Linked DNA regions of Tistrella bauzanensis. The protein of the gene in region 1 interacts with the protein of each later gene in a pairwise test. Links are inferred from orthologs where the notes say so. Each region holds a gene or a part of one and is shown in the gene's direction. Other genes may lie near its edges.

Region 1 (15,874 bases):
TCGCATCGGGACCATAGGCCCGCCATCCCGCCGCCGTGCGTGCCGGGGTGACCAGCCCCCGCTGTTCATACAGCCTGAGCGCCTTGGGCGACACGCCAAGCCGGGCGGCGGCTTGTGATGGTGACAGGGCCGGGCTGGATGGTGGCATCGGGTGTCTCCTGAGTGTGGGCGGGCTCAAATGGTCGGACCGTCCACCTCTCTTATCGGCCCGACCCTTGGGGCCGGGTCAAGGGCATGATGTCGTCGCAATACTGTGGATAAAAACATTCAGTCTTGACTGTTTGTTAATGGACGCACACTCTTGTCATCAGAGGCGAGGCATCCGGCTGGGAGGCGGGCATGACGCAGCAGACAGGCGCCGCCATGCCGGCCAGGGCGCGGCGGACGCAGGAAATGCGCAGCGCCGAGATGCGCGACAAGCTGCTCTACGCCACCCTCGACGTGCTGATGGAAGCAGGCTATGGCCGTCTGGCGACACAGGCGGTGTGCGAACGCGCTGGCGTGTCGCGCGGGGCTTTGCTGCATCACTACCCGACCCGCGCCGATCTGCTGGCGGCGGCGATCGAACGGCTGCTGGACGACGAGATCGTCGAGATTCGCGGCATGGCGGCATCGGTGCGGTCCGGCGCCATCGGGCTGGATGCCTTCGTCGACGATCTGTGGCGGCGGTTCTCGGGCCGGCTGTTCTATATCACGCTGGAGCATATCACCGCCGCCCGCACCGATCCGGACCTGCGCGATGTGCTGCTGCCGATCGTGAAGCGCTTCCATGTGGCGCTGGACCAGATGTGGACCGAGTTCTTCGCGGCGCGCGGCACGGCCGACCGCGCCACCACCACCGTGCTGAACCTGACGCTGTGCCTGTTGCGGGGCATGGGCGCGCAGACGGTGCTGAAGCCCGATCCGGACTATTACCAGGAGCTGTTGCGCGCCTGGAAAACGATCCTGGCGACCCTTGTCGAAGGGCGCGGGACAGGCGGCATGCCGCATCTGCCCGCGTGAGGCGATGCGGCTTGCGGGAGACGCGCGACCGACCGGCCCCATGCACGCAGACCCGTGCGACAGAAGGGCCGGCGGCGGCCCCGGATATCCGGCGAGACCGGCATTCGGGATGGCGCGGATGACAGGGATGGCAAGGAGTGTCAGGGATGACAGACAAGACCGGATCGACCATGCGCCGGCTGCTGGCGGGTGGATCACTGGCGGTATTAACGGTGGCGATGGCGGCGACCGCGCCGGGCATGGCCCGGGCCGACGACACGCCGTTCCGGATCGGGGCGTTGAACCCGGTGACCGGCGCCGGCAGCCCCTACGGGCCGGGCATGCAGAAGGCGATCGTGATGGCGGCGGACGAGGTCAACCAGACCGGCGGCGTCTGCGGCCGCATGCTGGAGGTGACCGCCGAAGACACCCAGACCTCGCCCGATGCGGCGGTGCTGGCGGTGAAGAAGCTGATCGAGGTGAACGGCGCCCAGGTGATCATGGGCACCTGGTCGTCGGGTGTGACGCTGGCGGTGATGCCGATCACCGCCGCCGCCGGCATTCCGGAGCTGAACACCTCGGGTGCGCCGGCGATTTCGATGGAAGACAAGGACGACATGGTCTGGCGCTTCCAGGCCACCAATGACCGCTTCGGTCAGGCCTTCGCCAAGATCGCCACCATGCGTGGCTTCAAGCGCCCGGCGACCATGGCCTATAACAACGCCTCCGGCATCGGCAACACCGAGGGCTTCACCAAGGCCTGGACCGCGGATGGCGGCGCGGTGGTGAGCGCCGTGGTCTATGAGCCCAAGCGGCCCAGCTATCGTTCCGAATTACAGCAGATCCTGGCCGCCAACCCGGATGTGGTGGTGATGGGATCCTATCTTCAGGACACGACCGTGATCCTGCGGGAATGGTTCCAGAGCGGCCAGAGTCCCGACCTGCAATGGATCATTCCGGGCTGGGCCGCGAACCAGCAGTTGATCGACGCGCTGGGCCCCGAGGTCGCGGCCAGCATCATCTCGGTCGACAGCATCAGCAACGAGACCGCCCCCAGCTATGACCATTTCGCGGCAGCCTATCAGGCCGCGACCGGCAGCCCGGCATCGGGCAATGTCTATGCGGCGATGACCTATGACATGGTCATCTCGTGGGGACTGGCCATGCAGGCCGCCTGCCCCGACACGGCCCCCAAGGCGATCAACGCGGCGATCCGCAGCATCGACAGCGCCGACGGCACGCCGGTCTATACCTTCGCCGAGGGCAAGGCCGCGATCGAGGCCGGAAAGACCGTGAACTATGAAGGTGCGTCCAGCCGGCTGTCCTTCGACCAGTATGGCGACGTGACCCCCGATTTCAGCCTGTCCGAGATCGAGGGCACCAGCTTCGTGCGCAAGGACGTCGTCAAGTTCTGACGCTCGGCGCCGGTCCGGCGGTGTCCCGCTGCCGGACCGGCCACGCACACCCCTTGCATCACGTCCTTCGTGGAAACCCGCCAATGGACACCGCCTATTACCTCAACCTCGCCTTCAACGGGGTTGTCGAAGGCTCGATCTATGCCCTGGGCGCGCTGTCGATCACGCTGGTGTTCGGCATCGCCCGCTTTCCCAATGCCGCGACCGGCGATGTCATGACGGTCGGTGCCTTCGGCGGCCTTGCCGGCACCACGCTGGGCGGCGGTGTGATCGGCGCGATCCTGGCCGGCGTTGCCGCGTCGGCGGCGGTGACGGTGGCGTTCTATTACCTGCTGTTCCGGGCGCTGGCGAAACGCTCGGCGGTGGCATCGATGATCGCCTCGATCGGTCTCGCCTTTTTCCTGCGCGCAGCACTCGGCTTCTTCATGGGGCATGATCAGCGGGTCTATGACCTGCCGCTGGCCCGCGCGACGCTGGTGGGGCCGCTGCGGGTCCAGCCGGCGGATGTGCAGGTGATGGCGGCGGCGGCGGCGGCGCTGGCCGTCACCTTCGGGCTGCTGCACCTGACGCCGATCGGCCGGCGGATGCGCGCGGTGGCCGACAACCCCGATCTTGCCCGCGCCAGCGGCATCAACGCCGGCCGGGTGATGGTGGTGATGTGGCTGATGGCCGGGGCGCTTGCCGGGCTTGCCGGTGTGCTGCTGGGGGTGAAGACGGTGGTGACGCCCGATATGGGCTGGGATCTGCTGCTGCCGGCCTTCGCCGCCACCATCCTCGGCACCATCGGTAACCCGGTGGGGGCGGTTCTTGGGGGCTTGCTGATCGGCGTGGCACAAGAGCTGTCGACCCCTTTCGTCGGCTTCACCTACAAGATCGGGGTCGGTTTCGCGGTGCTGCTGCTGATGCTGATGATCCGCCCGCAGGGCCTGTTCGCCCGCAACGCGCTGGTGCGCTGATCTATCCCAGGCCCGGCAAGAGAGATCGACCGATGGATATCTACCTGCTCGCGGTCGCGGTCGTCACGCTCACCTACATGCTGATGACCTTCGGCCTCAATCTTCAATATGGCTTCACCGGGCTGATCAATTTCGGCCTGGTCGGTTTCTTCGCCATCGGCGCCTATACCAGCGCCCTGCTGGTGATGGCGGGGGTGCCGCTGCTGCTGGGCTTCGCCGCGGCCGCCCTGCTGGCGGCCCTTGCCGCCTGGCCGGTGGCGCTGCTGTCGCTGCGGCTGCGGATCGAGTATTTCGCGATCGTGATGCTGGGCTTTTCCGAAACCATCCGGCTGATCATCACCAATGAACGCTGGCTGACCGGCGGTGTGCAGGGCATTCCCGGCATCCCGTCCGCGGCCGCCGCCCTGGGCATCACCGGTGTCGATCCCAATCTGGTGACGCTGGCGCTGCTGGTGGTGGCGGTCGGTCTGGTGCTGGCGATCAACTGGCGGCTGGTGAACAGCCCCTTCGGCCGGATGATCCAGGCGATCCGCGACGATGAGGAGGCGGTGCGGTCGCTGGGCAAGCAGCCGGGCCGGTTCAAGGTAGCGGTGTTCATGGTCGGCAGCGCCTTTGCCGGCCTGTCCGGCGCCTTCTATGCCCATTACATCACCTACATCACGCCCGAACAATTCGTGCCGCTGCTGACCTTCTATGTCTGGGTGGCGATGATCTTCGGCGGGTCTGGTCGGGTGAGCGGTGCCGCCATCGGCACTATCGTACTGATCGGCTTTCTGGAAGGATCGCGGTTTCTGCGCGACGTGGTGCCGGGGATTTCCGAGGTCGAGATGGCAAGCCTCAGGCTGGGCGTGGTGGGCGTGGCGCTGATGCTGCTGATGCGTTTCCGGCCTGATGGCATTCTGGGCGCCAGGGCGGGGAGGGCGTAGGCGATGCAGGACAGATTGATGACGGGCAGCCCGCCCGGTGCAGCAGACCATCGCCGCTCCGTCGACCAACTGATCGTCGAGGGCATCTCCAAGAGCTTCGGCGGCGTGCGGGTGCTGACCGATGTGGGCTTCAGCGTGCCGGTGGGCGGGTTGTCGGGTCTGATCGGCCCGAACGGTGCCGGCAAGAGCACGCTGTTTTCGGTGATCAGCGGCTTTCAGTCCGGCGATGCCGGCCGGGTGGGCTTTGCCGGCCGTGACCTGACAGGGCTGTCGGCGGTGGACAGGGTGCGGGCGGGGATGGGCCGCACCTTCCAGGTGCCAAGGGTTTTCGCCAGCCTGACCGTGCGCCAGAATCTGGCGGCGGCGGCGCCGGGGCAGGCCGGGGAACATCTGATCGACGTATTTTTCAGGCCCGGCCGCATCCGGCGCCAGGAAGCCGATATCGCCGCCCGCGCCGATGAGATCCTGGGCTTTCTGAACCTTGCGCGGGTGGCGGACACGCTGGCCGGCGGGTTGTCGGGCGGCCAGCGCAAGCTGCTGGAGCTGGGCCGGGCGCTGATGGTCCGGCCCCGGATGATCCTGCTGGACGAGCCCTTCGCCGGGGTGAACCCGGTGCTGATCGACGAGATCGCCGTGCGCATCCGCGAGATCGCCGCCGGCGGCATCGGCTTCCTGATCGTGGAGCACAATCTGCCATCGCTGTCGGCGCTGGTGGAGCGGATGATCGTGATCGATCGCGGCCGGTTGCTGGCCCAGGGCACGCCGGCCGAGGTGCTGGCTGATCCGGTGGTGCGCGAAGCCTATATGGGTGGGGCGGTATGAGCCTGTTGACCGTGAACGACCTGTGTGCCGGCTATGGCGATGTCGATATCGTCACCGGCATCTCGCTGCATGTCGATCCGCTTGAGATCGTGACCATCGCCGGCACCAATGGGTCGGGCAAATCCACCCTGGTCAAGGCGTTGATGGGGCTGCTGACCCGGGTGCGGGGCGAGATGCGGATCGACGGCACCTCGCTCGAACGGGTGGCGAGCGAGAAGCGCATCGGCCTTGGCATCGTCTATGTGCCCCAGGTGGAAAATGTGTTTCCCACCCTGACCGTCACCGAGAACCTGCAGGTGGTGGAGGGGGTGGCCGACCGGCGCCGGCGGATCGATGAGATGTTCGACCGCTTCCCGGCCCTGGCCGAGCGCCGCCGCACCCGTGCCGGCAGCCTGTCGGGTGGCGAGCGCCAGCAACTGGCCTTCGCCCGCGCGCTGATGCCACAGCCCCGGCTGATGATCCTCGACGAGCCGACGGCGGCGCTGTCGCCGGCGCTGGTGCACGAGGTACTGGCGCTGATCCAGGGCCTGCCGGCGCTGGGGGTATCGGCCTTGCTGGTGGAACAGCGCGCGCGCCAGGCGCTGGCGATCAGCGATCGCGGCTATATCCTCGACACCGGCCGGGTGGTGATCGACGACACCGCGCCGCGGTTGCTGGCCGATGAGCGGATGGCCGATCTGTATCTGGGCACCCATTGATCTTTGCACCCCGCCCGTTGAAGACCCGATAGAAGGTTTCTGTTCATGACCGAGACGATATTCCGCAACGCCCGCGTGCTGGACGTGGTGGCCGGTGCCTATGTCGACGGCCTGTCGGTGCTGGTTGCCAATGGCCGGATCAAGGCTGTGGCCCCGGATGTCCATCGCATGGCCGCTGCCGATGCGGTGGAGATCGACGTGGCCGGCAGGGTGCTGATGCCGGGCCTGTGCGACGCCCATGTCCATGTGACCGCGATCATCCCCAACTTCGCCGAACTGGGCCAGATGGCGCCAAGCTATGTGACCGTGCACACGGCCGACGTGCTGAAGGGCATGCTGGGGCGCGGCTTCACCACCGTGCGCGATGCCGGCGGCGCCGATTGGGGGCTGGCGCGCGCGATCGCCGAAGGCTCGCTGCCGGGGCCGCGGCTGCTGTATTGCGGCAAGGCGCTGTCGCAGACCGGCGGCCATGCCGATATGCGCGGACCCGGACAACAGGAGCTGGGCGAGTGCTTCTGCTGCGCGGGGCTGGGCAAGGTTTGCGATGGTGTGCCCGAGATGCGCCGTGCCTGCCGCGACCTGATCCGCACCGGTGCCACCCATCTGAAGCTGATGGTCTCAGGCGGAGTCGCCTCGCCCACCGACCGCATCGACAGCACCCAGTTCGCGATGGAGGAATTGCGGGCGGCGGTGGAGGAGGCCGAGGCCGCGAACATCCCGGTGATGGGCCATGCCTATACCGCCCGCGCCATCAACCGGGCGCTGGAAGCCGGGCTGACCTCGATCGAGCATGGCAATCTGCTGGATCAGAGTTCGGTGGATCTGTTCGTGGCGAAGGACCGCTTCCTGGTGCCGACGCTGGCCACCTATCGCGCGTTGGCCGATGAGGGGCTGGAAGCCGGCATGCCGGCGCCCCTGCACCGCAAGGTCTATGACGTGCTGGATGCCGGCATGGATGCCCTGAGGCTGGCCCATCGGGGCGGCGTGAACATCGCCTTCGGCACCGATCTTCTGGGCATCATGCATCGTCGGCAGTTGACCGAGTTCGCGCTCAGGGCCGAGGTGCAGGCGCCGATCGACATCCTGCGTTCGGCGACCGTCGTGGCGGCACGGCTGTTCCGGATGCAGGATCAGATCGGTCAGGTGGCCGAAGGCTTCCGCGCCGATCTGATCATGGTCGATGGCGACGTGCTGCATGATGTGGCAGCCTGGGCAACGCCCGAGACATCGATCCGGCTGGTGATGAAGGATGGCGCGGTGATGGTGGCCCGCTAGCCCCGCCCACCCTGCCCCACCCGCCCTGCCTGTGGGAGACCCCCGGTGTTCGATTACGACCTCGCCCACTGGGGCGCCTTTTTCCTGGCGGCGCTGTTGCTGAACCTGTCTCCCGGTCCCGACATCGCCTATATCCTGGGCCATACCATCCGTGGTGGCCGGCGCGCCGGCTTTGCCGCCATGTTCGGCATCTGGACCGGCGCCATGGGCCATGTGCTGATGGCGGCGGCGGGACTGTCGGCGATCCTCGCCACCTCGGCCGGTGTGTTCACGGCGGTGAAGTGGCTGGGGGCGGCCTATCTGATCTGGCTGGGCATAAGGGCTCTGCGGTCGGGCGGTGGTGGCTTCACCGCCGATGAGGGCGCCGGATCGGCCAGCGGCATCGGCATTCTGCGACAGGGCGCGCTGATCGATCTGCTGAACCCCAAGGTCGCGATCTTCTTTCTGGCCTTCCTGCCGCAATTCGTGGTCGATGGCGCCGGCCCCGCCTGGGCGCAGTTGCTGCTGCATGGCGTGCTGGTGATCGCGGTGGCGGGCCTGGTTGAACCGCCGATGATCCTGGCCGGCGCGCGGCTGACCCGCCATCTGCACGCCCGCCCGCGCATCGGCCTGTGGCTGGACCGGGGGCTTGGCGCGCTGTTCATCGCTCTGGGGATCAGGCTGGCGCTGGTGCAGCGATAGCAGCCCACCGCAATGGTGGAGTTGACGGCGTTTGCACTGCTATGCTGCGCCGCCGGCCCTTTATCCGTGCCGCAGATCTGCGGCCGATGCGGGTGGCCGCGATGGGAGACCTGGAATGCCCGAACAGAACGAACCGCTCAGCGCCCGCAAGACGATGCTGCTGACCGGCGCCAGCCGCGGGATCGGCCATGCCACCGTGAAGCTGTTCTATCAGAATGGATGGCGCGTGCTGACCGTGTCGCGGGCGTCCTTCGATGCCGACTGCCCCTGGCCCGGCGGGCGGGAAAGCCATATCCAGGCCGATCTGTCCGATCCGGCGAGCTATGCCACGATGGCCGACGAGGTGCGCAAGCGCCTGGGCGGCGGGGGATTGAGCGCCCTGGTCAACAATGCCGCCATCTCCCCGAAGCGGCCCGGTGGCGCGCGGGCGGGGGTGGCCGAGACCGATTACGAGACCTGGCTGTCTGTGTTCAACGTCAACCTGTTCTCGGCGGCCATGCTCTCGCGGCTTCTGCTGCCGGAACTGAGTGGCGCCGGCGGCACCATCGTCAACGTCACCTCGATCGCCGGATCGCGGGTTCATCCCTTCGCCGGCGCGGCCTATGCCTGTTCCAAGGCGGCGCTGGCGGCGCTGACCCGTGAACAGGCCTTCGATTTCGGCCGGCTGGGGGTGCGGGTCAACGCGATCGCGCCCGGCGAGATCGACACCTCGATCCTGTCGCCGGGCACCGAGGAGATCGTCAAGACCCAGATCCCGATGCGCCGGCTGGGCGACCCCAAGGAGGTGGCCCGCACCATCCTGTTCCTGTGCTCGTCGGATGCCTCGTATATCAATGGCGCGGAAGTGCACATCAATGGCGGCCAGCACGTCTGACCCGTCGGTTGCGCCGATATGATCAGGGGGCGGACATGGTGATGTCCGCCCCCTGTTCTTTTCTGACGTGGCCGTCGCCCGGACGCTCCGGATCAGTGCCGCATGCGGCCGCGCGGGCCGGTGTCGTCCTCGAACAGCTCGGCCAGCTGGTTCATCACCGTGCCGCCAAGCTGCTCGGCATCGACGATGGTGACCGCCCGCTTGTAATAGCGGGTGACGTCGTGGCCGATGCCGATCGCCACCAGATCGACCGGCGAGCGGGTCTCGATCCAGTCGATCACCTGGCGCAGATGCCGGTCCAGATAGTTCGAGGTGTTGACCGACAGGGTGCTGTCGTCGACCGGCGCGCCATCCGAGATCACCATCAGGATGCGGCGGTTCTCGTGGCGGGCCAGCAGGCGGTTATGCGCCCACAGGATCGCCTCGCCGTCGATATTCTCTTTCAGCAGGCCTTCGCGCAGCATCAGGCCCAGATTCTTTCGCGCCCGCCGCCACGGCCAGTCGGCCGATTTATAGACGATGTGACGCAGATCGTTGAGCCGCCCCGGCGTTGGCTGCTTGCCGCTGTCGAGCCATTTCTTGCGCGACTGGCCCCCCTTCCAGTCACGGGTGGTGAAGCCCAGAATCTCGACCTTCACGCCGCAGCGTTCCAGCGTCCGCGCCAGGATGTCGGCGCTCATCGCCGCCACCGAGATCGGCCGGCCGCGCATCGAGCCGGAATTGTCGATCAGCAGAGTGACGACGGTGTCGCGGAAATCGGTTTCGCGCTCGCGCTTATAGGTCTGACTGTAGAGCGGCTGGACCACCACACGGGCCAGTTTGGAGCTGTCGAGCAGGCCTTCGTCCAGGTCGAATTCCCAGCCGCGCGACTGCTTGGCCAGCAGGCGGCGCTGCAGACGGTTGGCGAGCTTGGTGATCACGCCGTGCAGATGGGTGAGCTGCTGGTCCAGAAGGCCGCGCAGGCGGTTCAGTTCATCGTCGGTCGCAAGATCGGTCGCTTCCACCACCTCGTCGAATTCGGTGGTGTAGGGGCGATAGAGGTCGGCTGCGGATTCGTTTTCGTTGCTGCCCGGCGGCACCCAGGGCCGGACCCGCGACGAGCTGTCCTCGCCGCCGGCGCCGCTTTCGGCATCGGGGTCGGTCTCGGCGGCCTCGGCATCGGCCTCGCCATCGCCGGTCTCGGGCGATCCGTCGCTGGACTGGCCGCTGTCGTCGCCATCCTCGGATTTGTCGCCGCCCTCGCCATCGGGTTGGTCCTGGGCTTCGGCTTCGGCCTGATCATCGGATTCGTCGGGCTCGCGATCCTCGTCGAGTTCGCCCTCGGCTTCGGTCTCGATGTCCAGATCGGCCAGCAATTCGCGGATGCCGTCGGCGAAGCGGCGCTGGTCGCCGAGCACATCGGGCAGGCGCTCAAGATCGGGGCCGGCCTTCGACTCGATCACCGGGCGCCAATGCTCGACCAGCGCCTCGGCGACCTCCGGCGTCTTCACGCCGGTCAACCGTTCACGCAGCATCAGCATCGCCGCCTCGCACAGCGATTCCGGGCTGTCATCGACCATCAGCCGCTGCGGCTGCTCGCGCAGATGATCTTCCTGAAGCCGGGCCAGATTGCCGCGCACGCCCTCCATGGAGCGGCTGCCCAGCGCCTCGATGCGCAACTGCTCGCAGGCCTCGTATAACCGCCGCGACAGGTCGCCCTGGGGCTGGCGGGCCATATGGACCCGGGCATCGTGATGGCGCACGCGCAGCGCGATCTGGTCGGCCTCGCCACGGATGCGCGTCACCTGCTGCTCGGGCAGGTTGCGCATCGGCGCGCGCAAGTTCACCCGCTCGCCGCGCAGGCGGGGCGGTTCGAAGGTGAAGCCGACTTCGAGCTGCGGCGTGCCCGCCATCGCCTTGACGGTACTGGTCAGGGCACGCTTGAACTGCTCGACCGACTGCGGATCGTTGCGCTTGCGCATGGTCCTCAGCCCAGATGGCGGATGCCGGGAACGTGCAGCTCGGTGCCGAAGCAGCGCTGATAATACTCAGCGATCAGCGGCCGCTCCACCTCGTCGCATTTGTTGAGGAAGGTGAAACGGAAGGCGAGCTGGATGTCCTTGAAGATCCGATAGTTCTCGGCCCAGGTCAGCACGGTGCGCGGCGACATGACGGTCGAGATGTCGCCATTGATGAAGGCGCTGCGGGTCAGATCGGCCAGGGCCACCATCGACCGCACGGTCTTCTGGCCCTCGGCATTGTCGAAATCGGGCAGCTTCGACAGCACGATCGCGGATTCTTCCTCGGCCGCCAGATAGTTCAGCGTCACCACCACGTTCCAGCGGTCCATCTGGCCCTGGTTGATCTGCTGGGTGCCGTGATACAGCCCGGTGGTGTCGCCGAGACCCACGGTGTTGGCGGTGGCGAACAGGCGGAAATAGGGGTTCGGGCGGATCACCCGGTTCTGTTCCACCAGGGTCAGCTTGCCCTCATTCTCAAGCACCCGCTGGATGACGAACATCACGTCGGCGCGGCCGGCATCGTATTCGTCGAAGACCAGCGCGGTCGGACGCTGAAGGCAGAACGGCAGGATGCCTTCCTTGTACTCGGTCACCTGCTTGCCATCACGGAGAACGATGGCGTCCTTGCCGATCAGGTCGATGCGGCTGATATGGCTGTCCAGGTTGACGCGGACACAAGGCCAGTTCAGCCGGGCCGCGACCTGCTCGATATGGGTCGACTTGCCGGTGCCGTGATAGCCCTGGATCATCACGCGGCGGTTATAGGCGAAGCCGGCCAGGATGGCGAGGGTGACATCGGGCTGAAACCGATAGGTCAGGTCCAGATCCGGCACGTGTTCGCTGCGCTCGCTGAACGCCGGCACCACCATGTCGCTGTCGATGCCGAAGACCTGTCGCACAGACACCTCGATATCCGGCATCGACTGGGTGTTCATGGTGGGGGCGGCCAGGGTCTCGGAAGCCATGGGAAGGAAATCTCCGCTGGGGCAGGTGGATGCGGTCGGCCTGTGGGGTCAGGGTCGATCTGCGGTTCAGATGAGGATGGCGCGCCGGGACAGATCCGGCTTCCATCGGCATCGCCAGGCTGCGGTGGGGAGGCCGCATGCCGGACGCCCGGCACACGAACACCCCTCCGGATGTGTATCGGCGCCGGCTCAGGTCCAGTCTGACGCGCGGTGCATCAAAAAGGAATAGGCCTGGTTGACGGTTTTCATCCGTTCCTCGGATGCGGCGTCGCCCCCGGTGACGTCCGGGTGAAGCCGTTTGGCAAGTTTCTTGTAGTGGTCCTTGATCTGTGGCAGGTCGCGGGTCGGATCGATACCAAGCGTTTTGAAGGCGTGGCGTTCCTCCTGGGTGAAGCGCGCCTCGGCCATCACCCGCACCCGCTCGGCGGCGCGGTTGGCGGCACCGAACATGCCGAACGGGTCGCGGGTCTGGCCGTTGCGCAGCAGTTCCGCCGCCGTCCTGGCGATTTCGTCGGCCTGATCGCGGTCGGCGCTGGCGAACGGCCAGCTCGGCCGGTGCCAGGTCATGTCGTCATGCAGATGGCGGTCGATCTCGGCCGAACTCAGGCCCTTGAAGTAGTCCCAGCCCTTGTTGTAGGCGCGGACATGCTCCATGCAGAAAAAATGATAGTCCCGCAACCGGTCGCGCGATTTTGGTGCCCGGAATGCTCCCGCCTCGCCGCAGCCCTCGCAGTCGCAGAGCCGGGTTCCGTCGGGGGCATAGGCAGCGCTACGCCGGATGCTGAAAAGCTCGATCGCCATGACGGCAGAATATGCGTTACGCGTGGCGGTGCGGCAAGTGGGGCGCCCCTGCCGGCTGCTCTAAAACCGACCGATGCCTCAAAAAGCCGAACGCCCGCGCAATCCGCAAGGCGGGATCGCACGGGCGTTTCGATGCCGGGTCGCGGCCGGCCGGGCCGCGAGCGTCACCGGACCGTCGCTCAGGAGGCGTCGGCCAGGCTGCGAGCCAGGGTGCTCAGCGCTTCCTGATGCTTGCCGTTCTGGATCATCGAGAAGTTGCGTGCCAGTTCCAGGCACATGCGCTGACGGGGGGTCATCTCGACCTGGCCGCCCTGCTCCAGACCTTCAAAGAAGTAGGAGATGGTGACGCCCAGCGCCTGCGCGATGTCATAGAGGCGGCCGGCCGCGATGCGGTTGATGCCACGCTCGTACTTATGCGCCTGCTGATAGGTGACGCCGATCATGTCGGCCAGCTGCTGCTGGGTCAGGCCCAGCATGATGCGGCGCTCGCGGATCCGCGCGCCGACATAACGATCAACTTCCTGAGCCCGGCTCTTGGTGGTCTTCATGGGGACGCTCCCTTCTTCGGAGGGTGTTGCAACTGCAGAGGGGGTTGTCATTGTTTTCCGCACCTTCGTGATGACGTGACGACGGAGCGGGTGGGTTCCCGTTTTGGCCGCCCTCGGCTTCCGCCTGAATAGAAAGCAATCGGTGTGCCAGTTTGGTTGTTCCACTCGAAAATTGCGCGCTGGTGGCATGCCACGCGGCCGGAAAGGTACCGCGACGCCCGGTTGGGTGCGGTTTTGGCGCCCGCGTACCAGGATCATCAGCGTCCGGCTTAATGTGCGCTTAACGTTTGCGGGTGGATTGGCTGCATCCTGGTCCACTTGGTTGGAAAAGCGCTTCCCATCCTGTGTTTCAACGGCATCATCGCTGTGCGGCTGTGTTCGCCAAGCTGTTTGATCGTGAAACGCTTGTCCCGATATGGCACAAATTGTCCCGCATTGATACTCAGGGGAGAGGCAGGCCGGGGCGGTGCGCGCAATAGGCTTGGGGTTTCGCGCAAACCGCGCGCGGCATAGCCAAATGGGGTATCATCGGGATATGATCCCAGGAATACGGAGGCCTGTACCAAAATGACCATGAAGCAGCGGATCGAAAGCAAGCTCGCCCAGGCATTCGCGCCCGAGCGGCTGGAGATCGTCGACGAGAGCGACCAGCATGCTGGCCATGCGGGGCATCGCCCAGGCGGCGAAACCCATTTCCGGGTCGATATCGTCGCTGCCGCATTCGAGGGCGAGACCCGCGTCGCGCGTCAGAGGCGGGTCTATCAGGTGCTGGCTGAGGAACTTGCCGATCGCGTTCATGCACTTGCGCTGTCGACGAGAACGCCGGAGGAAGCGCGGCGCGTGGGTTGAAAATACGCCGGCCCGCGGCACAGCGGCATGCGATTGCCCTTTGAAACGCGTTCGGGTTGTGTTAATACAACCTTAAATAAAAAAATAAGCAGGTTATCGCGCAAGGGTGTCGTCGGGGGAACAGCCGGCCGGGGGGCCGGACCGAAGGGGGGCGATAGGCACAATGTCCAGTTCACTGATCAATCGCAATGTCGTGGTCGATGGCCGCCGGACCAGCATCCGGCTGGAAGCCGATATGTGGGATGCGCTGACCGAAATCTGTCAGCGTGAAGGCTGCCGGATCCACGAGCTGGCGACCATGGTCAACAGCACACGTCGTGAGTCGACCCTGACCGCGGCGATCCGGGTGTTCATCATGAACTACTATCGCGCCGCCGCGACCGAGCAGGGCCATGCCCGTTCCGGTCACGGCAAGGCGCTGCGTCCGGGCCGCGCCGATCGCAGCGCGATCCAGCGCCGTCTGGAGCGTCTGGCCACCGGCCGTGGCGGCGAAGACCGCGCGGCCCAGCCGGTCAGCCGCCCGTATACCACTCAGGATAATGCTGCCTGACAACCTCGCCATTGGCATTGAGCGCGTAGCAGGTGTTCAGATGTGCAGGTGGTTTCGGCGTCGGCTGCCGTGGTGTGGCCGACGCCGCATCCTGCGTGTTGGCATCGGCGCGTTGGGCATCGGCGAGCTGGGCATCGGCCTGGCGACGCTTGCGTTCCAGTGCCGGATACAGGGTCTGGAAGGCCACGGTGCCGAGCGGGCGCATCAGCTCGACCAGATGGGTGCAGCCATGCACCCCGCCCACGCGGGCGCGGATCGCCTTGGTCCAGCCCGGCACGATCTTCAGCCCGACCAGTTTCTGGAAATTCGCGGCGATATCGCCGCAGATCGAATAGGGCGTGCTGTCCATCACAGCCTCGATCGCCTTGATCTCGAACCCGATGTCGATGGTCAGCCGCACCCACATGTCATGGATGGGTGTGCCGGGATCGAGCTGGCCGCGCCAGCGATTGTCGATCGGATAGGTCTTTACGTCGGTCAGATGGGCTTCGATATCCCACAGGCCATCGTCGCGTTCATAACCGCGAAGGTCGATCTGGCGGGTATGGATGTGCTGGCGGGATGCTGGCGCTGACAGCGGCATGAGGGTGGGGTCTCCTGAACAGTGCCGGGATTTGGCGCGGAAACACGGGATGTCCGACGGGAGCCTGAGACAAACGTTCGACCCAGATCTATCTCGGCCGGAGTATAGGTGTTGTCGCCGCGTTCGTCATCCGTTGCAACGCAGGTGCGAAAAGATCGGTTCAGCCACCACCTGAGAGATGTATCGCGACCCACAGCAAGCCGGGCAGAAACAGGAAGGCCAGAAGGGTGGAGGTCACCACAAGCGAGGCAATATCCTCAGGTGACCGGTTATAGCGCTGGGCGAACAGATAATTGAACACCGCCACCGGCATCGATGCCTCGACCAGCAGCACGCCCAGCGCCACGCCCTCGAAGCCGAACACCACCCGGCCCAGAAACAGGGCGATCAGGAAGCCGCCGCCGCTGCGCAGCACTGCCAGGCCCAGCGTGCCCAGCGGCCGGGTCGCCTTCATCCGCGCCAGGCTGACACCCAGCGTGATCAGCATCAGGGGAATGGTGAAGCCGCCGATCAGATGGGTGGTGTTGGCCAGGAACAGCGGCGCGTGCAACTCGCCCAGCACGAAGATCAGCGCCACCACCACCGACCAGGGCGCCGGCTGGCGCAGCAGGAAGCGCCCGGCGCTCTGGCCCGACAGCACCCAGGCGCCGATGGTGAACTGGGACACGGCCGAGACCGCGAAGAAGCCGATGGCGAAGCCCAGGCCTTCCTTGCCGAAGGCGAACAGGCACAGCGGCAGCCCCATATTACCGGCATTGCCATAGATCATCGGCGTCAGATAGGTCCGCCAGGGCAGGCCGGCCATGCGCAGGATCGGCCAGGCCAGCAGCCCCATGCCGACCATGGTCAAGGCCGCCGCCAGCGCGAAGGCCCCGAAGGCGTCGGGCGCGATGGTGCCGTTGGTGAGGCTTGAGAAGATCAGCGACGGCACGCCGACATTGGTCACCAGA
Region 2 (14,818 bases), on another replicon or contig:
ACCTCACCGCCACCGGCGCCCGGCCGCTGGCGATCACCGACTGCCTGAATTTCGGCAACCCTGAAAAGCCTGAGATCATGGGCCAGCTGGTCGGCTGCATTCAGGGGATGGCGGAAGCCTGCCGCGGGCTGAACTTCCCGGTCGTGTCGGGCAATGTGTCGCTCTACAACGAGACCCAGGGCACCGGCATTCTGCCGACGCCGGCAATCGGCGGCATCGGCCTGATCGCCGACAGCGCGCGCCGCGCCGACATCGCCTTCAAGGCGGCGGATCATGCGATCATCCTGATCGGCGAGACCCGTGGCCATATCGGCCAGTCGCTGTATCTGCGCACCATTCTGGGCCGCGAGGATGGCGAGACCCCGCCGGTCGATCTGTCGGTGGAGCGCCGCAATGGCGATTTCGTCCGCAACCTGATCACCGAAGGCCTGATCGATACCGTGCATGACGCATCCGATGGCGGCCTGCTGGTCGCGATCGCCGAAATGGCCCTGGCATCAGGCATCGGCGCGCAGATCGACCCGCCGGCCTTCCAGGCGCCGCTGATCTGGGCGTTCGGCGAGGATCAGGCCCGCTATGTCATCGCGGCCCCGGCCCCGGCGGCGGATGCGGTGATCGCGCAGGCCTGGGTGCTGGGGGTTCCCGCAGCCCAGATCGGCATCACCGGCGGCAGCGAATTGACACTGACCGGTGGCGGCACGATATCCTTGGAAACCCTGCGCCGGGCCCATGAAGACTGGCTGCCGGGATTGATGTCGACGCCGGCCTGACCGACGCCGATGAAACGAGCGTGATTGACGGGGAGAGACGCCGATGCCGATGGATCAGAATGAGATCGAACGCCTGATCAGGGCTGCCCTGCCCGATGCCGAGGTGTTGGTCGAGGATCTGGCCGGCGATGGCGACCATTATGCGGCACGGGTGGTGTCGTCGGCCTTCAAGGGCAAGACCCGCGTGCAGCAGCATCAGATGGTCTATCAGGCGCTGCAGGGGCGCATGGGCGGCGTGCTGCATGCGCTTGCCCTGCAAACCTCGGCGCCGGCCGACTGATACCGGTGGACAGCGGTATTCCGATCGCCGCTGAGCCTCGCATCACGCATGCCCCGGTCGCAATCAAGGCGGTTGCAATGCGCGCTGGGCAGGCTTAAATCAGACCAGGACGGTACGGATTAAACAGGGCACCGCCCGTCCCGACCGCACAGACAGCCGCCAGAAGCCCCAAGGTCCGAGGATGATCATGAGCGCAGAGCAGTCGAACCCGGCCTTCGCCGAAATCCAGTCCCATATCGATGCCGAACCCGTCGTGCTGTTCATGAAGGGCACGCCGATGCAGCCGATGTGCGGTTTTTCCGCCAAGGTGGTGCAGGTTCTGAATTACATGGGTGTGCCGTTCCGTGGCGTGAACGTGCTGGCCGATGCCGGTGTCCGCCAGGGGATCAAGGACTTCTCCAACTGGCCGACCATTCCCCAGCTTTATGTGAAGGGTGAATTCGTCGGCGGTTGCGACATCATCAGCGAGATGTTCGAGACCGGCGAACTCAGCGAATACCTGTCGAACCACGGCATCGACGCCCGTCAGGTCGGCGTGCGCTGATCCGGCACCGATGACGAGATGACGCGCGGCGGCCCGCCTCCTGAGCCAGAGAGGCGGGCCGTTTCGTTATCCCGCCCCGGCGGCGATCAGGCACAACCCCGCCCCGGCGAACAGCCAGCCAAGCCTGGCCAGCCGCCGCGCCCAGCCGGGAGCCCATGCAAACAGCGCCGCGGCCAGCGGCCCGGCAAGACCTGCCACGCCCGCGACCCAGACCGGCCCCCGCCCCCAGCCTTCGGCCGACATGACGAGGCCGGCGGCGAGCGCCACCAGGATGCCGCCTTCGAGGCGCCGCCTGACCGGCTGGTGCACCGCCCTGGCGCCGCGGCCGTGGCACTGATCGTGATGACGGGGCATGGCGAGGGCGAGTGTCACCGCCGCCGACACCCCGACCGCCAGGGTCAGCAGCGGGATCATGGCCTGCCTCGCCGCGCCTGGACGATCATGGCCAGCCGCCCGAGACCAAGCGCCATGCACAGGGCGGCAAGCTGCATCCCCCAGAACACCCGGTCGCCCGCCAGAACCGCACGCCACGGATCGCGCCCGGTGACCAGGACATCCAGCAAAGGCACCGCCGCCCAGAGCAGGGCCGCCACGGCCAGCGCCCGCACCCAGCCGGTCCCGTCGGACCGCAGCGCCCCCAGCCCCAGCATGGCCAGCCAGACCAGATAGAACGCCGCCGCCTCCAGTGCGGCCCGTTCGTCCAGCGCCGCCGGCAGCAGGCGGTTGGCCAGGAACTGCCCGGCAATCGCGGCCGGCAGCCCGACCAGACAGCCGATATTCAGCGCATCGACCAGCCGATGCCCCCGGCTCCGCCCCCACTCCCGAGCCCGGCCCCACTCCCGAGCCCGGCCCCACTCCCGAGCCCGGCCCGGCGCGCCGGATTTCGGCCGGCGCTTCACCGACCACAGCACCAGCCCGGTCGCGATTATCGCCGTGCCGGCAAGGCCTGACAGGAAGAACAGCCAGCGCAGCGGCAGCCCGGCGAAGCGGGCAAGATGCAGGCCATAGAGCGTGTGATAAGTGGCGGCGGCGGCCCCGCCCTGCCCGCGGCCATCGGCGATCAGCCGGCCGGTAACACCATCGAAGACCAGCGTCTCTGGCCGGCGGGCAAGCTGGTCGGCATCCTGTGGCGTCAGTGTCAGGCGTGCGGCGGTGGTTCCCGGCCGGTCGACCGCGATTCGCCCGCCCCGGATCCCTCCGATCCCGTCAGGCCGATCCGGCGCCGACCACATGGCCGCGGCCTGTCCGATCACCGGCCCCAGATCGGTGAGCGGGGCCGGCTGTATGATGGACGCTGTGACCACTGCCGGCCCGATGCCGTCAAGATCCGCCGCATAGCCTGCCCGCCCCGCCGGATAGGCGGCATCCACCGCCCAGGGCATATAGAGCAGCATCAGGGTGACGAGGCCGCTCCAGGTGATCATCAGATGGAAGGGCAGCGACATCACGCCCAGCAGATTATGGCCGTCGAGCCAGGCCCGCTGCGCGGCGGCACGGGGCCGGAAGGTGAAGGCGTCCTTGAAGATCCGCTTGTGGACGATCACCCCGGTGACGATCGCCACCCCCATGATCATCGCGCAGATGCCGGTCAGATAGCGGCCGAGGGTCCGCCCCCAATCGGACATGATCAGGGTGAAGTGGAAATAGAACAGGAAGTCGCCACCAACGGTGTCGGGGCCGGTCTCCGGCGCGCCGGTCTCCGGGTCCAGGCGGCTGGCCACGAAGCCGTGCGGCCGGCCCGCCGCCACCTTCAGCACCGGCTCGCGACCATCGGGCAGGTCGATCAGCCAGCGCACCGCATCTGACGCCTCGTCGGTGAGCCAGGACGCAGCCATACGCGCCTGCGCCGCCTGATCAGGCAGGTCGACCGGCCGCAGCCGGTGCATCCAGGTGGAGATGTCGGGCCGGAAATAGCAGGCGGTGCCGGTCAGGAAGATCGCGAACAGCAGCCAGCCGACCGCCAGCCCGGCCCAGGTATGGAGCCACGACATGTGCTGCCGGACCGTCACCGCCAGCCTCCCGCCGCAGCCATGACACCGGCCAGCACCACCACCTCGGCGAGTGCGCGGTGGGGCTCCGGCACCGCGAAGACCCGGATCACCACCGCCACCCAGACCAGAAAGCTGGCCATGGTGCCGGCCAGCACCGCCTCGACCACGGGGCCGGGCAGCAGGCGGGCCGAGAGCGTGGCGGCCAGCGCCGCCACCACATAGCCGCCCGGCCCTGCCGCCAGCAGGCGCAGTGGCACGCCGCGCATGGCTGTCACCACTTGTACTTCACGGTGCCGAGGACCGATCGACCCTGGCCCCAATAGCACTGGCGGCCGATTTCGCAGCCGGAAACATAGGTCTCGTCGAACAGGTTCGAGGCATTGACCGCAAGCTCGACGCCGGCGAACGATGGCGCCGCCCGGCCGAGATCATAGCTCACCGCCGCGTCATACAGCGTATAGGACGGCACCTCGATGGTGTTCTTGTCGTCACCATAGGTGCTGCCGACATAGCGCACGCCCGCGCCCAGCCCCAGCCCTTCGGCGAAGCCCGCCTGGACGGTGTAGCGGCCCCACAGCGCCGCCGTCACCTCGGGCACCATGGTCGGGCGGTTGTGCAGATCGTCTTCGGTGCTCTCGGTCACCTCGCTGTCGAGCCAGGTGAAGCTTGCCTGCACGTCCCAGCCCGAGCCCAGGCTTGCCACCGCTTCCAGCTCGATGCCCTTATTGGTCACCTCGCCGATCTGGCGCTGGCCCAGCCCTTTCCCCAGCGATTTCGGAACATTGGTCTGGGTCAGATGGAACAGGGCAGCCGTGACCATGGCGTTCCAGCCCTGGGGCTGAAATTTCAGACCGGCCTCATACTGGGTGCCGCGGGTGGGTTTGAAGGCGTCGCCTGCGAGCGTGGTGCCGCTCTGCGGCTCGAAACTCTCCGAATAGCTGAGATAGGGGGTCAGTCCGATATCGAAGGCATAGCCAAGGCCGACGCGGCTGGTGAAAGCGTCATCATCCTGCGACGTCTCCGCGGGGGTAAGGCGGTTCTTCACCCGGCTGTCGGCCCGGTCATAGCGACCGCCCAGGTTCACGATCCATCCGCCCATACGGATCTGATCCTGAACATAGATGCCCCACTGATTTCGGCGGGTCTCAAGGTCTTGATAGATCCCAGGCTCGCTGGCGAGGCCGGCATTGCCCGCTTCGGGCAGCACGATCGCCCCTGCCTGCCCGAAGCGGCGGATGGTATCGCTGTCATGGCGCCGGTATTCCAGACCGGCGAGCAGAGTATGGTCCAGCGGCCCGGTGGCGCCGTCGATCTGGATCTGGTTGTCGATCACATACACGTCCGAGGACTCGCGGGCCGCGAAGGCATTGCGATCGAGCGTCACGCCATCTGGCCGCAGTTCACGGATATAAACGGTCGCGAAGTCCAGCCGGTTGGCGATATAGCGCGCGTTCTGCCGGAAGGTCACCGCATCGTCGAAGCGGTGCTCGAACTGGTAGCCAAGGGTATAGATGTCACGGTCCCAATGGCCATAATCGGTGTCGCCGGCATAGAAATCCCGTGGCAGCCGGCCATAGGGCGCATCATAGAGCGTGCCCACGATCGGCAGCATGTTCGAGAAGCCGCCATCGATGTCATCACGCTGCCAGCTACCAAGCAGGGTCAGAGTGGTGTCGTCGCCGGCGCGCCAGCTCAGCGAGGGGGCGATGGCGGTGCGCTCCTGATCGATGCCGTCGACCTGATTGTCGCTCTCCATCACCAGCCCGGCGACCCGGAAGGCCAGCCGGCCATCCGCGACCAGCCGGCCGCCGATATCGGCTCCGGCCTCGTGTCGGCCGAAGCTGCCGCCGCGCAGCATCACCTCGTTCACCGCCTGCTCCGACGGCGCCTTGCTTACCCGGTTGACGATGCCGCCAGGGGTGTTCTGGCCATAGAGCACCGAGGCTGGACCTTTCAGCACCTCGATCCGCTCGAACAGATAAGGTTCGAAACCGCCGATCGCGAAGTTGGCGCCACCAACCTTGATGCCGTCCAGATACTCGTTCATCGAGGCGCCATAGGTGCCGGTGCCGCCGAAGCCACGGACCTGGATATTGTCGCCGCCGGGCATGACGCCGCCCGCACGACCGCCGACACGGACACCGGCGGTATAGGCCAGCGCCTCGCCCTCGGTGGTCACGGCGCGTGCGGCCATCTGGCCGCGGGTGACGACCGACACCGATTGGGGCGTTTCCAGCAGCGGCGTGTCGGTCTTGGTGGCGGTGGCGGTGCGGGTCGCGACGTAGCCCGCAACCGGGCCCGTTGCCCGTTCCACCACCCGCGCCGCCCCCACCTGGAGCGGATCGAGCACCGTGGCGCCATCGCCGTTCAGGCGCTGCAACACCACCACGCCATCGGCGGTGATCGATCCGGCAACCGGTGTGCCGGCCAGAAGCTGTGTCAGCCCGGCTTCGGCCGTCATCCGGCCGTGCAGGCCGCGGCTTTCCACGCCGCGGGTGACGGCGGTATCGGCCGAGACCTGCAAGCCCGCCTGTCGGCCGAAGGCGCCGAGCGCGCCGGCCAGCGGCTGGGCCGGAATGTCGAACGACACCTCCGCCGCCGCATCGGCTGGCGCATCGGCCGCCCGTGCGGCACCGGCCGCCGTCATCGCCATGCCGGCAACCGGGCCCGCAACCCCGATGGCGCCCGGACCGGCCGCCATCGATGCGGCAACAATCGCCGCAATCCCTGGCGACACCCTCTGGCGGCGCTGCTAGCCCTGCCTCATGCCCGTCTCCTCCGTCATCTGCCCGATAGTTATGCGAATAACTCGCATTTTCAGGATCAGCAGACGCGGAGCCCGGCGGGATTTTCCGCACGGGCCGGCATTTTTCCGAGAAAAGGATGCAGTTTCTACTACAAGGAGGTGCAGATGCGGCGTCAGGCGTCGTCGAGGATGGTCAGCAGCGGACCGATCCGCCGGATCCGCCCGCCATGGGCACGCATCAGGGCCGAGAGTGCTGCCGCAGGATCGCCCAGATCATAGAGGCCGGTCACCTGCCGGGCGCCGAGCGCGTCATCGGCGACGATGATCAGCCCGGGCGTATAGGCGCGCAGCCGGTCGACCACCTCGGCCACCGTCGCCCCGTCGACGAACAGCCGCCCGTCCTGCCAGAGCGCCACCGTCTCACCCTGGCCGAGCGCGGTGGTCACGGCACCCGGACCATCGACCCGCACCCGGCCGCTGCGCACCGACACCGTCACCCCCGCCGCATCCCGATCGACCTCGAACGCCGTGCCCAGAACCGTCACCTGTACGGCGCCGGCCTCGACCACGGGGCCGGCCCATATCGGGCACGACCTCGAAGAAGGCATCGCCCCGTCACAACACCACACGGCGCCGGTCACCATCGAACCGCAGATCGGCGGCGGACAGGGGCGCCAGCCGCATCAGGCTACCGTCGGCCAGGGTGACAAGGCGCACCTCGCCAATCCCGGTCGCGGCATCCGCCGTCATGCGCACCGCCAGACCGGGCGTCAGGGCCAACACCAGACCGGCGGCAACCGCCATGCCGGCCAATCCCCAGGCCAGACGACGCCCCTGGCGCGGCCGCGCCGCCGCCGCAGGCATTCGCGGCATCTCGACAGCCCCCAGACCTTGCGGCACCGCCAGCCAGTTGCGCCGCACTTCTTCAAATGCCATAGCGTGGGCCGGATCTGCCGACAGCCAGGCCATGGAAGCCTGATCCAGCGCCTGATCGTCGGGTGCTGCCTGCCGACGGATCAGCCAGTCGGCGGCCTCGGCGATCAGGGCGGCCGAGGGCCGGGGCGCGGAACCGGCGGTCATGCCCCGTCCTCGTCGCGCAGCGCCAGGGTCAGGCGCACCACCGCCCCCTGCACCAGCCGATGGGCCGAGGTCACCGAGATCTCCAGATGATCGGCGATCTGTTGCAGGCTCTGGCCCTCCAGCCGGTGCAGTTCCAATGCCCGCCGCTCCCGCCCGGGCAGAGAGGCGAGCGCCGCCGCCATGCGCCGGGTCTCGTCGCGGTCCAGCAGCCCCTGGTCGGGTGCCGGAAGATCGGCAGGTTTCAACCAGTCGGGCCGGTGCCGCAACCGGTTGCGATCCTCGGTCTGCCGCCTGCGGGTCATGTCGAGGGCGAGGTTGCGGACGATGCGGTACAGATAGCCCACCGGCTGCGCCACCCGCCCGGTTTCCGCCCCCGGCGCGAAGCGGATATAGGCTTCCTGGACGACATCCTCGGCGCGCATGCGATCGCCCACGATCGGCGTCGCATAATCGACGAGCATCGCGCGGTGATCGAGAAATATCTTGAGCCTGGTCTTGAGCCTGGTGTCGTCGTCGCGCACAGCGGCCTGCATGCCTTCCGGGTCGGGAACCGAATACCGGCGGCATCCTAATCAGAATGCGAACCAGTCGCAATACGCGGGGCCAGAACCGTCGCGGCCCGGGCGATGCGGCCGGACAGCGCCACGCGCCGGTCGGCGGGCACATAGCCGGTCAGCGAGGTTGCGGTGCTAAGCTCGACCGCCGCCGCGAACTGATCGTCGGCGATCTCGCCGCCCGCCCATAGGGCCGCCGCACCGCGAAACATGATCGCCAGTTGTTCCGGCAGCGCCGCTTCCGCCAGCGGCCGCATCGCCGGGTCGATCCCGTCATAGGCACCAAGCGCCAGGATCCACAGGGCGCGGGATCGCGTGCGCATCTCTTCCGGATCGCCGTTCAGGGATCCGGCCACAGCCGGCCCGTCCGCCACCATCGACCCGATCAGGAAACGGTGCATGGCCGGACGCTCCAGCCAGACCGCGCACCCCGCCTCGCCCATGACGAAGGCCCGGTCGATCGCATCGCCGCCCCCGGTCGGGGCAACCGCCGTGTCGGCCGAATAACGATCGATGATCGCATCGAACATGCGCTGCGCCAGACCGCGCAGGATGCCGGCCTTGCTGCCGAAATAGTTGAATGGTGTCGCGAAACTGACGCCGGCTTCCTCGCACAGCGCCCGCATCGAGAAGTCGGGCACGTCTCCGGCCCGCAGCAGCCGTTCGGCCGCGTTCAGGATTTCCTCGCGTGCGAAGGCACGCTTGCGATCCATCAGCCGCAGCCTGCCCGATGTCGCCGTCACCATGCCCTCCGCCATTGCCGGCCCGCTTGCCGTCCACCCGCTATGCCCGATGACGCCGCGTCTCGCAAGCAGCATCAATAATATATATCATGATATAAGATTCATGTTGTGATCGATCAGGGATCGCGCGAGCATGCGCCATTGTCCTGACCGGCCCCGCAGAGAGGGCCGGCGGCACCGTCCAGGGAGGACCGAGACATGGCACATCCAAGACCCCTGCTGATCCGCAATGCCCGGCTGTTGACGATGGTCGATGGCGTTGACGAAACACGCGGCGACGTGCTGGTCGCCGATGGTGTGATCCGCGCGATCGGTGGCCGGATCGATCATGCCGATGCCGATATCATCGATGCCGCCGATGGCATTCTGATGCCCGGCTTCGTCGACACCCATCGTCATGTCTGGCAGACACAATTGCGGTCGGTGGCGGGCGACTGGTCGCTGTTCGACTATTTCGTCCGCATGCGCATGATCTATTCGGCCTTCTATGACGCCGAGGATGTCTGGCTTGGCAACCATATCGGCGCGCTTGAGGCGCTGAACGCCGGCGTGACGACCATGGTCGACCATTGCCACATCATCAACAGCCCCGACCATGCCGACGCGGCCCTTCAGGGCCTGATCGATGCCGGCGGGCGCGGCGTGTTCTGCTATGGGCTGTTCGGCAATCCGCGCGGCCATGATCCGCTGGTGATGGATACCGATCCGGGCTGGCTGGTCGCCGATGCCCGGCGTCTGGCGACCAGCCGGGCCTTCTCGGATCAGGACCGGATGCTGTTCGGGCTGGCACCGGCCGAAGCCGAGGCCATGCCCATGGCCGATCTTCTGCGCGAGGTTCGTCTGGCGCGCGATCTGGGCGCCCACAGCATCTCGTTGCATGTCGCGATGGGCGCCTATGATCAACGCCATCGGGTGGTGCAGCATCTGGCCGATGCCGGGCAGCTCGGCCCCGATCTGCTGTTCGTGCATGGCGCCACCTTGACCGCCGCCGAACAGGCGGCGATGGCCGAGGCCGGCGCCGGCCTGTCGGTGACGCCTGAAACCGAGATGCAGATGGGCATGGGCCATCCGCTCGCGTTCACGGCGCGGGCCGCGGGCGTGCGCACCGGGCTCGGCATCGACATCGTGTCGAATTATGCCGGCTGCATGTTCAGACAGATGCAGATGATGCTTCAGTCGGCGCGGGCCCGGACCAATGCCGCCATCGAGGCGCGCGGCGAGGCGCCACGGCGGATCACGCCCACAGCGCGCGAGGTGCTGCGTCTGGCGACACTCGGTGGTGCCGAGGCCCTGCATCTTGAGGACCGCATCGGCTCGATCGAAGCCGGCAAACGCGCCGATCTGATCCTGGTGCGGACAGATACCCTGTCGATGTGCCCGACCATCGATGCGGTGGCCGCCATCGTGCTGAATGCCGCGGCAGCCGATGTCGACATGGTCATGGTCGACGGCCGGATGATCAAACGCCACGGCGCGCTGGTCGATGTGGCATGGCCGGATCTAGCGGCCCGTCTGCAGGCATCCTCGACGCGGATCACCACCGCCGCCGGCGCCGTCGATCCCCGGCCGATCGAGGCCATGGCCGCCGGCGTGTTCGCCAACCTGATCTGATCAGCCGACAGACCGACGGCCCGCTCCCTGGCGGGAAGCGGGCCGTCGACACGCCCGGACCGGGCGGGGGCCGGCCCAGCATGGTTCAGCCGACATGGTTCAGCCGGCATGGCTCAGCCGGCATGGTTCTCAGCCGGGGCCTCAGCCGATCGCGGCAAGCCCGCGGCTGAGATCGGCTTCCAGATCCGCCGGATCCTCCAGCCCGATATGCAGGCGCACGGCGATACCGGGATGGGTCCAGCCGCGCACCGTGTCCGGCGCCTGCGGCGGCGCCAGACTTTCGAACCCGCCCCAGGACGAGCCGATCCCGAACAGGCTGAGCGTGTCGACGAAGCGGTCGATGGTGGCCATGTCCAGATCGGCGCGCATGGCGAGGGTCAGGAGGCCGTTGGCGCCGGTGAAGTCGCGCCGCCACAACTCGTGGCGCGGGTGGCTTTCCAGCGCCGGGTGCAGCACGGCGGCGATCAGCGGATGGTCTTCCAGATGGCGTGCGATCCTGAGCGCGCCGGCCGCATGCATCGGCAGCCGGGCGGCGATGGTCCTGAGGCCGCGCAGGGTCAGATAGGCATCGTCGGGGCTGACGGTCTGGCCCATCACCACCTGCATCCGCCACAGATCGCGGCCCAGATCGCCATTGGCGACCACGGCTCCGATCATGACGTCGGAATGGCCGACGACATATTTGGTGCCGGCGATCACCGAGATGTCGGCGCCATGGGCCAGTGGCTTGTGCAGCAGACCCGAGGCCCAGGTGTTGTCGACCACCAGCAGCGCGCCGTGGTCGTGGGCCAGTGTCGCCAATGCCGCCACATCGATCAGGTCATAGACCCACGAGCCCGGATTCTCGCCATAGATCATCCGGGTGGCCGGGGTGATCTTCGCGGCCGCATCCTGAACCGCGCCGTCGAAATAGCTGGTGGCGATGCCGCGCCGTTCCAGATAGGCGCTGCGGATGTTGTGGACCTGCGGATAGACCGTGTTCTGGATCAACACATGGTCGCCCGGTGCCAGGCAGGTGATCATCACATGGGCGATGGCCGCAAGCCCGGTCGGGAACAGCAGCGCCCGTTCGCCACCTTCCAGCGCCGCCCATGCATCTTCCAGGGCATGGGCGGTGGGGGTGCCGCGGGCGCCATAGCTGAACACCCGGCTGCCATCATCGCGCCGTGCCTTGTTGGCGCGCATGGTCGCGATATCGGGGGCGAGCACGGTGGAAGTGCGCACCACCGGCGGGTTCACCGGCCGCACGCCGTCGATCGGCGCGCTGCGGCCCAGATGGATCAGGCGGGTGCGTTCGGACTGGCGGCTCCGATCGGCGGTCACTGGCCGTTCTCCGTGCCCGCAACGGCATGTGGCTGGGTGGCGTGGGGCTGGCCCGCCACCGCGAAGCCGGCGCGCTCGCGGTCATCCAACTGCGCCAGCAGGCCGGTTTCCCAGGCCAGATAGCGCCGTGCCGCCTCAAGATTGCCGTCATGGCGATCGTGGACGAAGAACAGATAGTCGATGCAGTCGGCTTCCGACGGCTCGTCGGGGGTTGCCACCACTGCAAAACCGCCCGCCTGCCAGTCGCGGGTATCGGCCGGCAGCATGCCCGCCACCTTGCGGCCCAGCGCCGCCAGATCCACCGCCACGCAGCGCGCGATCCGCGCATCGTCGGCAATCAGCACGATGCGGGCATCCGGTGCCGCATCCGCCACCGCGGCGGCGATGCGCGGACGGATCGCCCAGCGGGCGCCGTCGATATGGCCGGCGCGGTAGGTCATGCCCGCCCGGACATCCAGCATCAGCACCGGCGCGCTGGCATCGGCGCGCATGGCAGCCACTTCGGCGGCCCGCAGCAGCACCAGTGCCGGCAGGCGGCTGACGGCTTCCTCATGGCCAAGGCCGGCGGGCGCGATGCGGCCCCAGGCCGTGCTGCCGCCATCCAGAACCGCGACATCCCAACCCATCCGGCGCAGCCAGTTGGCCACGACCACCGCCCGCAGGCCAGTATCGTCGACCAGCACCACCCGGGCATGGCGCACGCCCAGCCACTGATCCGAGGCCTGGATCAACTGGCCGCCCGGCGCATGCAGGGCCCCCGGCGCATGGCCGGCGGCATATTCCTCGGGCGTGCGGACATCCAGCAGATAGGTCGTGCGGCTGGTGTCGCGCAGCCAGGCGCCGATGGTCTCGGCGCTGACCGCCTCGACCCCGTTCGCCTGGGCGAAGGCCGCGGCCCGCGCCGCCAGTTCGGCGCGGTCGGTCTCTGGTGCCTGCGGATACAGCCGCGCGCCGCCATGATCCAGGTCAAAGCCGGCCAGCCGCCAGCCCTGGGTGCCGTTGCGCAGCGCCACCACCGGGTTGGGCACGCCGACATCGCGCAGGGTCTGCGCGCCGATGATGCTGCGGGTGCGACCGGCGCAGTTGATCACGATCCGGGTTGCCGGGTCGGGCGCGATCGCCTGGATGCGCAGGGCCAGTTCGCCATTCGGGCAGCACACGGCGCCCGGAATGCTCATCTTGCGGTATTCCTCGACCGGGCGACCGTCGATCACCACCATGTCGTCGCCACGGGCCTGCGCCGCCTGCAGATCCTCGGCCGAAATCGATGGCGTGCCCAGCTCGTGCTCGACGATCTCGCCGAAGGTCTTGCTGACCACGTTCACGCCGGCGAACAGCCGGTAACCCGCCGCCGCCCAGGCCGGGGCGCCGCCATCCAGCACCTGGACATGACGATAGCCCAGCAGCCGCGCCCGCGCCGCGGCACGCATCGCCACATCACCCAGACCATCATCATAGACCACGACCCGTGCGGTCTTGTTCGGCACCAGCCGCTCGATATCCAGCTCCAGCCGGCTATAGGGCAGCGGCACGGCATAGAACAGATGCGACCAGCCATACTGGCCATGCTCGCGCACATCCAGCAGCGCGATCTCGCCACCGTCATGCAGCGCGTCCTTCAGCGTCCGCGCGTCGATCAGGCCGTCATCGCCGACCTTCGCCATATCGGCGGGCGCCTTCGGGGCCGGGACCGCCGGCGCATCACCGATCGCCGCCGCCCGGCCGGCCGGGCCCTGCCGGGTCGGCACCCCCAGCCCCATGATCTTGCAGGTGCCGGCGGCCAGATCATAGCCGGTGCGGCCGGTCAGGGTTTCGAGCCCGCGCCCATAGAAATGCAGGTGACGGATCACCTGCTCGCCCTCGATCACCACGGAATGAATGTCATCGGGCAGCAGGGCGACGCCACGGCCGGGGCCGACCTCGATCCGCGCCGTTTCCCGCAGGGTGGCAAAGCCCGGGCGGCTGCCATCGTCGGTGCGCTCATACAGCCGGTTGACCTCGGCACCCTCGACCGCCGCCACACAGGCCCATGTGGTGTGATCATGCGGCGGGATCAGCTTGCCCGGGCGCATCACGTTCAGATACAGCGCGAAGCTCTGATCATCATCGGCGCGGATCATATAGCGGGCCTGGCGCTCGCCATCTTCCGGCGGCGGAAAATCGGCCTCGGCCCACAGCTCGGCACGGGCGGCCAGCGCCTTCAACCGGTCAAGCACCTGGGCCAGGGCCGCGCGGGTCACGCCCTCGGCCGCCAGGATCTGGCGGGCCTCGGCGACCATCCCTTCGGCCAGGGTCTGGCGACGATCATTCATGGCTTCGTCCTTCTCATTCCGTCAGCGCCATGGCGGCTCTGCACCATTGCACCCTGAAACGGTACCGCTAAACTGTTGCCGAAAATAACGAGTAATCCGGCATATTCGATTAGGAACGCTTATGATTAATTTCGATCTGGCCGCGCTGCGCACCCTGGTCGCCATCGCCGATCAGGAGACCTTCGCCCGTGCCGGCGATGCCGTGCACCGCACCCAGGCCGCGGTCAGCCAGCAGATGCGCCGGCTGGAAGACCAGTTGGGCCTGACCCTGTTCGAACGCAGCGGCCGCACCAAGGAACTCACCCCCAGCGGCCGCAAACTGGTCGATTACGGCCGCCGGATGCTGGCGCTTCAGGAAGAGACCCTGGCGGCGCTGCATGCGGTGAGCAGTTCGGGACCGGTGCGGCTGGGCTCGCCCGCCGACATCGCCGATACGGTGCTGCCGGAAATGCTGCGCCAGTTCGCCCGCGCCAATCCGGCGCTGTCGCTGGTGATCCATGTCGGCCGCAGCCCCGATCTCATGGAACTGCTGAAGAAGGGCGCGGTCGACCTGACCATCTCCACCCGGCTCGACGACAGCCGGCCGCATTTCCTGCTGCGCAGTTCGCCGATCGTGTGGATCGCCGCCAACGACTTCCGGGTCGAGCCGGGCAAGCCCCTGCCGCTGGTGCTGGCCGATGAACCCAGCATCTTCCGCAAGATCGCGCTGGACGCGCTGGAGCGTATCGGCCAGCCCTGGCATGAGCGCTATACGGCACCCGGCCTCGCCGGCATCCGTGCGGCGGTGGCGGCCGGACTTGGCATCACCGCCCGCAGCATTGAGGCGCTGACCCCGGATCTGCGGGTGGTGGGCGATGCCGACGG

Evidence for each region.
Region 2: the proteins of IEW15_RS05470 (region 1) and grxD interact in binary tests that used the Escherichia coli proteins (3 or more experiments, as listed by UniProt). The link is inferred for Tistrella bauzanensis from one-to-one orthologs.

What each region holds. Positions count from the first base shown.
Region 1 is NZ_BMDZ01000008.1:27,875-43,748, forward strand. Bases 12,371-15,150 are described here. They hold IEW15_RS05470 (BolA family protein), read left to right. Parts: upstream 12,371-13,509; coding sequence 13,510-13,791; downstream 13,792-15,150. Other genes in these bases: IEW15_RS05460 (J domain-containing protein), read right to left, coding at 12,371-12,394; IEW15_RS05465 (helix-turn-helix domain-containing protein), read right to left, coding at 12,574-12,942; IEW15_RS05475 (ribbon-helix-helix domain-containing protein), read left to right, coding at 13,955-14,341; IEW15_RS05480 (DUF2889 domain-containing protein), read right to left, coding at 14,304-14,924; IEW15_RS05485 (AEC family transporter), read right to left, coding at 15,085-15,150. Also shown: IEW15_RS05400 (MerR family transcriptional regulator), read right to left, coding at 1-148; IEW15_RS05405 (TetR/AcrR family transcriptional regulator), read left to right, coding at 340-1,002; IEW15_RS05410 (ABC transporter substrate-binding protein), read left to right, coding at 1,149-2,396; IEW15_RS05415 (branched-chain amino acid ABC transporter permease), read left to right, coding at 2,480-3,352; IEW15_RS05420 (branched-chain amino acid ABC transporter permease), read left to right, coding at 3,385-4,278; IEW15_RS05425 (ABC transporter ATP-binding protein), read left to right, coding at 4,297-5,100; IEW15_RS05430 (ABC transporter ATP-binding protein), read left to right, coding at 5,097-5,798; IEW15_RS05435 (metal-dependent hydrolase family protein), read left to right, coding at 5,844-7,073; IEW15_RS05440 (LysE family translocator), read left to right, coding at 7,119-7,754; IEW15_RS05445 (SDR family NAD(P)-dependent oxidoreductase), read left to right, coding at 7,870-8,628; cobaltochelatase subunit CobT, read right to left, coding at 8,721-10,589; cobaltochelatase subunit CobS, read right to left, coding at 10,595-11,593; more of IEW15_RS05460, read right to left, coding at 11,783-12,370; more of IEW15_RS05485, read right to left, coding at 15,151-15,874. UniProt on the Escherichia coli protein: Transcriptional regulator that plays an important role in general stress response. Has many effects on cell morphology, cell growth and cell division. Acts by regulating the transcription of many genes, including dacA (PBP-5), dacC (PBP-6), ampC and mreB.
Region 2 is NZ_BMDZ01000032.1:2,977-17,794, reverse strand. The notes cover bases 1-2,915. They hold grxD (Grx4 family monothiol glutaredoxin), read left to right. Parts: upstream 1-1,237; coding sequence 1,238-1,594; downstream 1,595-2,915. Other genes in these bases: IEW15_RS13785 (PepSY-associated TM helix domain-containing protein), read right to left, coding at 2,005-2,915; IEW15_RS13790 (DUF3325 domain-containing protein), read right to left, coding at 1,661-2,008; IEW15_RS13800 (BolA family protein), read left to right, coding at 814-1,050; purL (phosphoribosylformylglycinamidine synthase subunit PurL), read left to right, coding at 1-770. Outside these bases: more of IEW15_RS13785, read right to left, coding at 2,916-3,585; IEW15_RS13780 (iron transporter), read right to left, coding at 3,600-3,860; IEW15_RS13775 (TonB-dependent siderophore receptor), read right to left, coding at 3,857-6,238; IEW15_RS13770 (FecR family protein), read right to left, coding at 6,505-6,900; IEW15_RS13765 (FecR family protein), read right to left, coding at 6,947-7,411; IEW15_RS13760 (sigma-70 family RNA polymerase sigma factor), read right to left, coding at 7,408-7,944; IEW15_RS13755 (TetR/AcrR family transcriptional regulator), read right to left, coding at 7,980-8,783; IEW15_RS13750 (amidohydrolase family protein), read left to right, coding at 8,907-10,319; metC (cystathionine beta-lyase), read right to left, coding at 10,461-11,642; IEW15_RS13740 (rhodanese-like domain-containing protein), read right to left, coding at 11,639-13,306; IEW15_RS13735 (LysR substrate-binding domain-containing protein), read left to right, coding at 14,076-14,818. UniProt on the Escherichia coli protein: Monothiol glutaredoxin involved in the biogenesis of iron-sulfur clusters.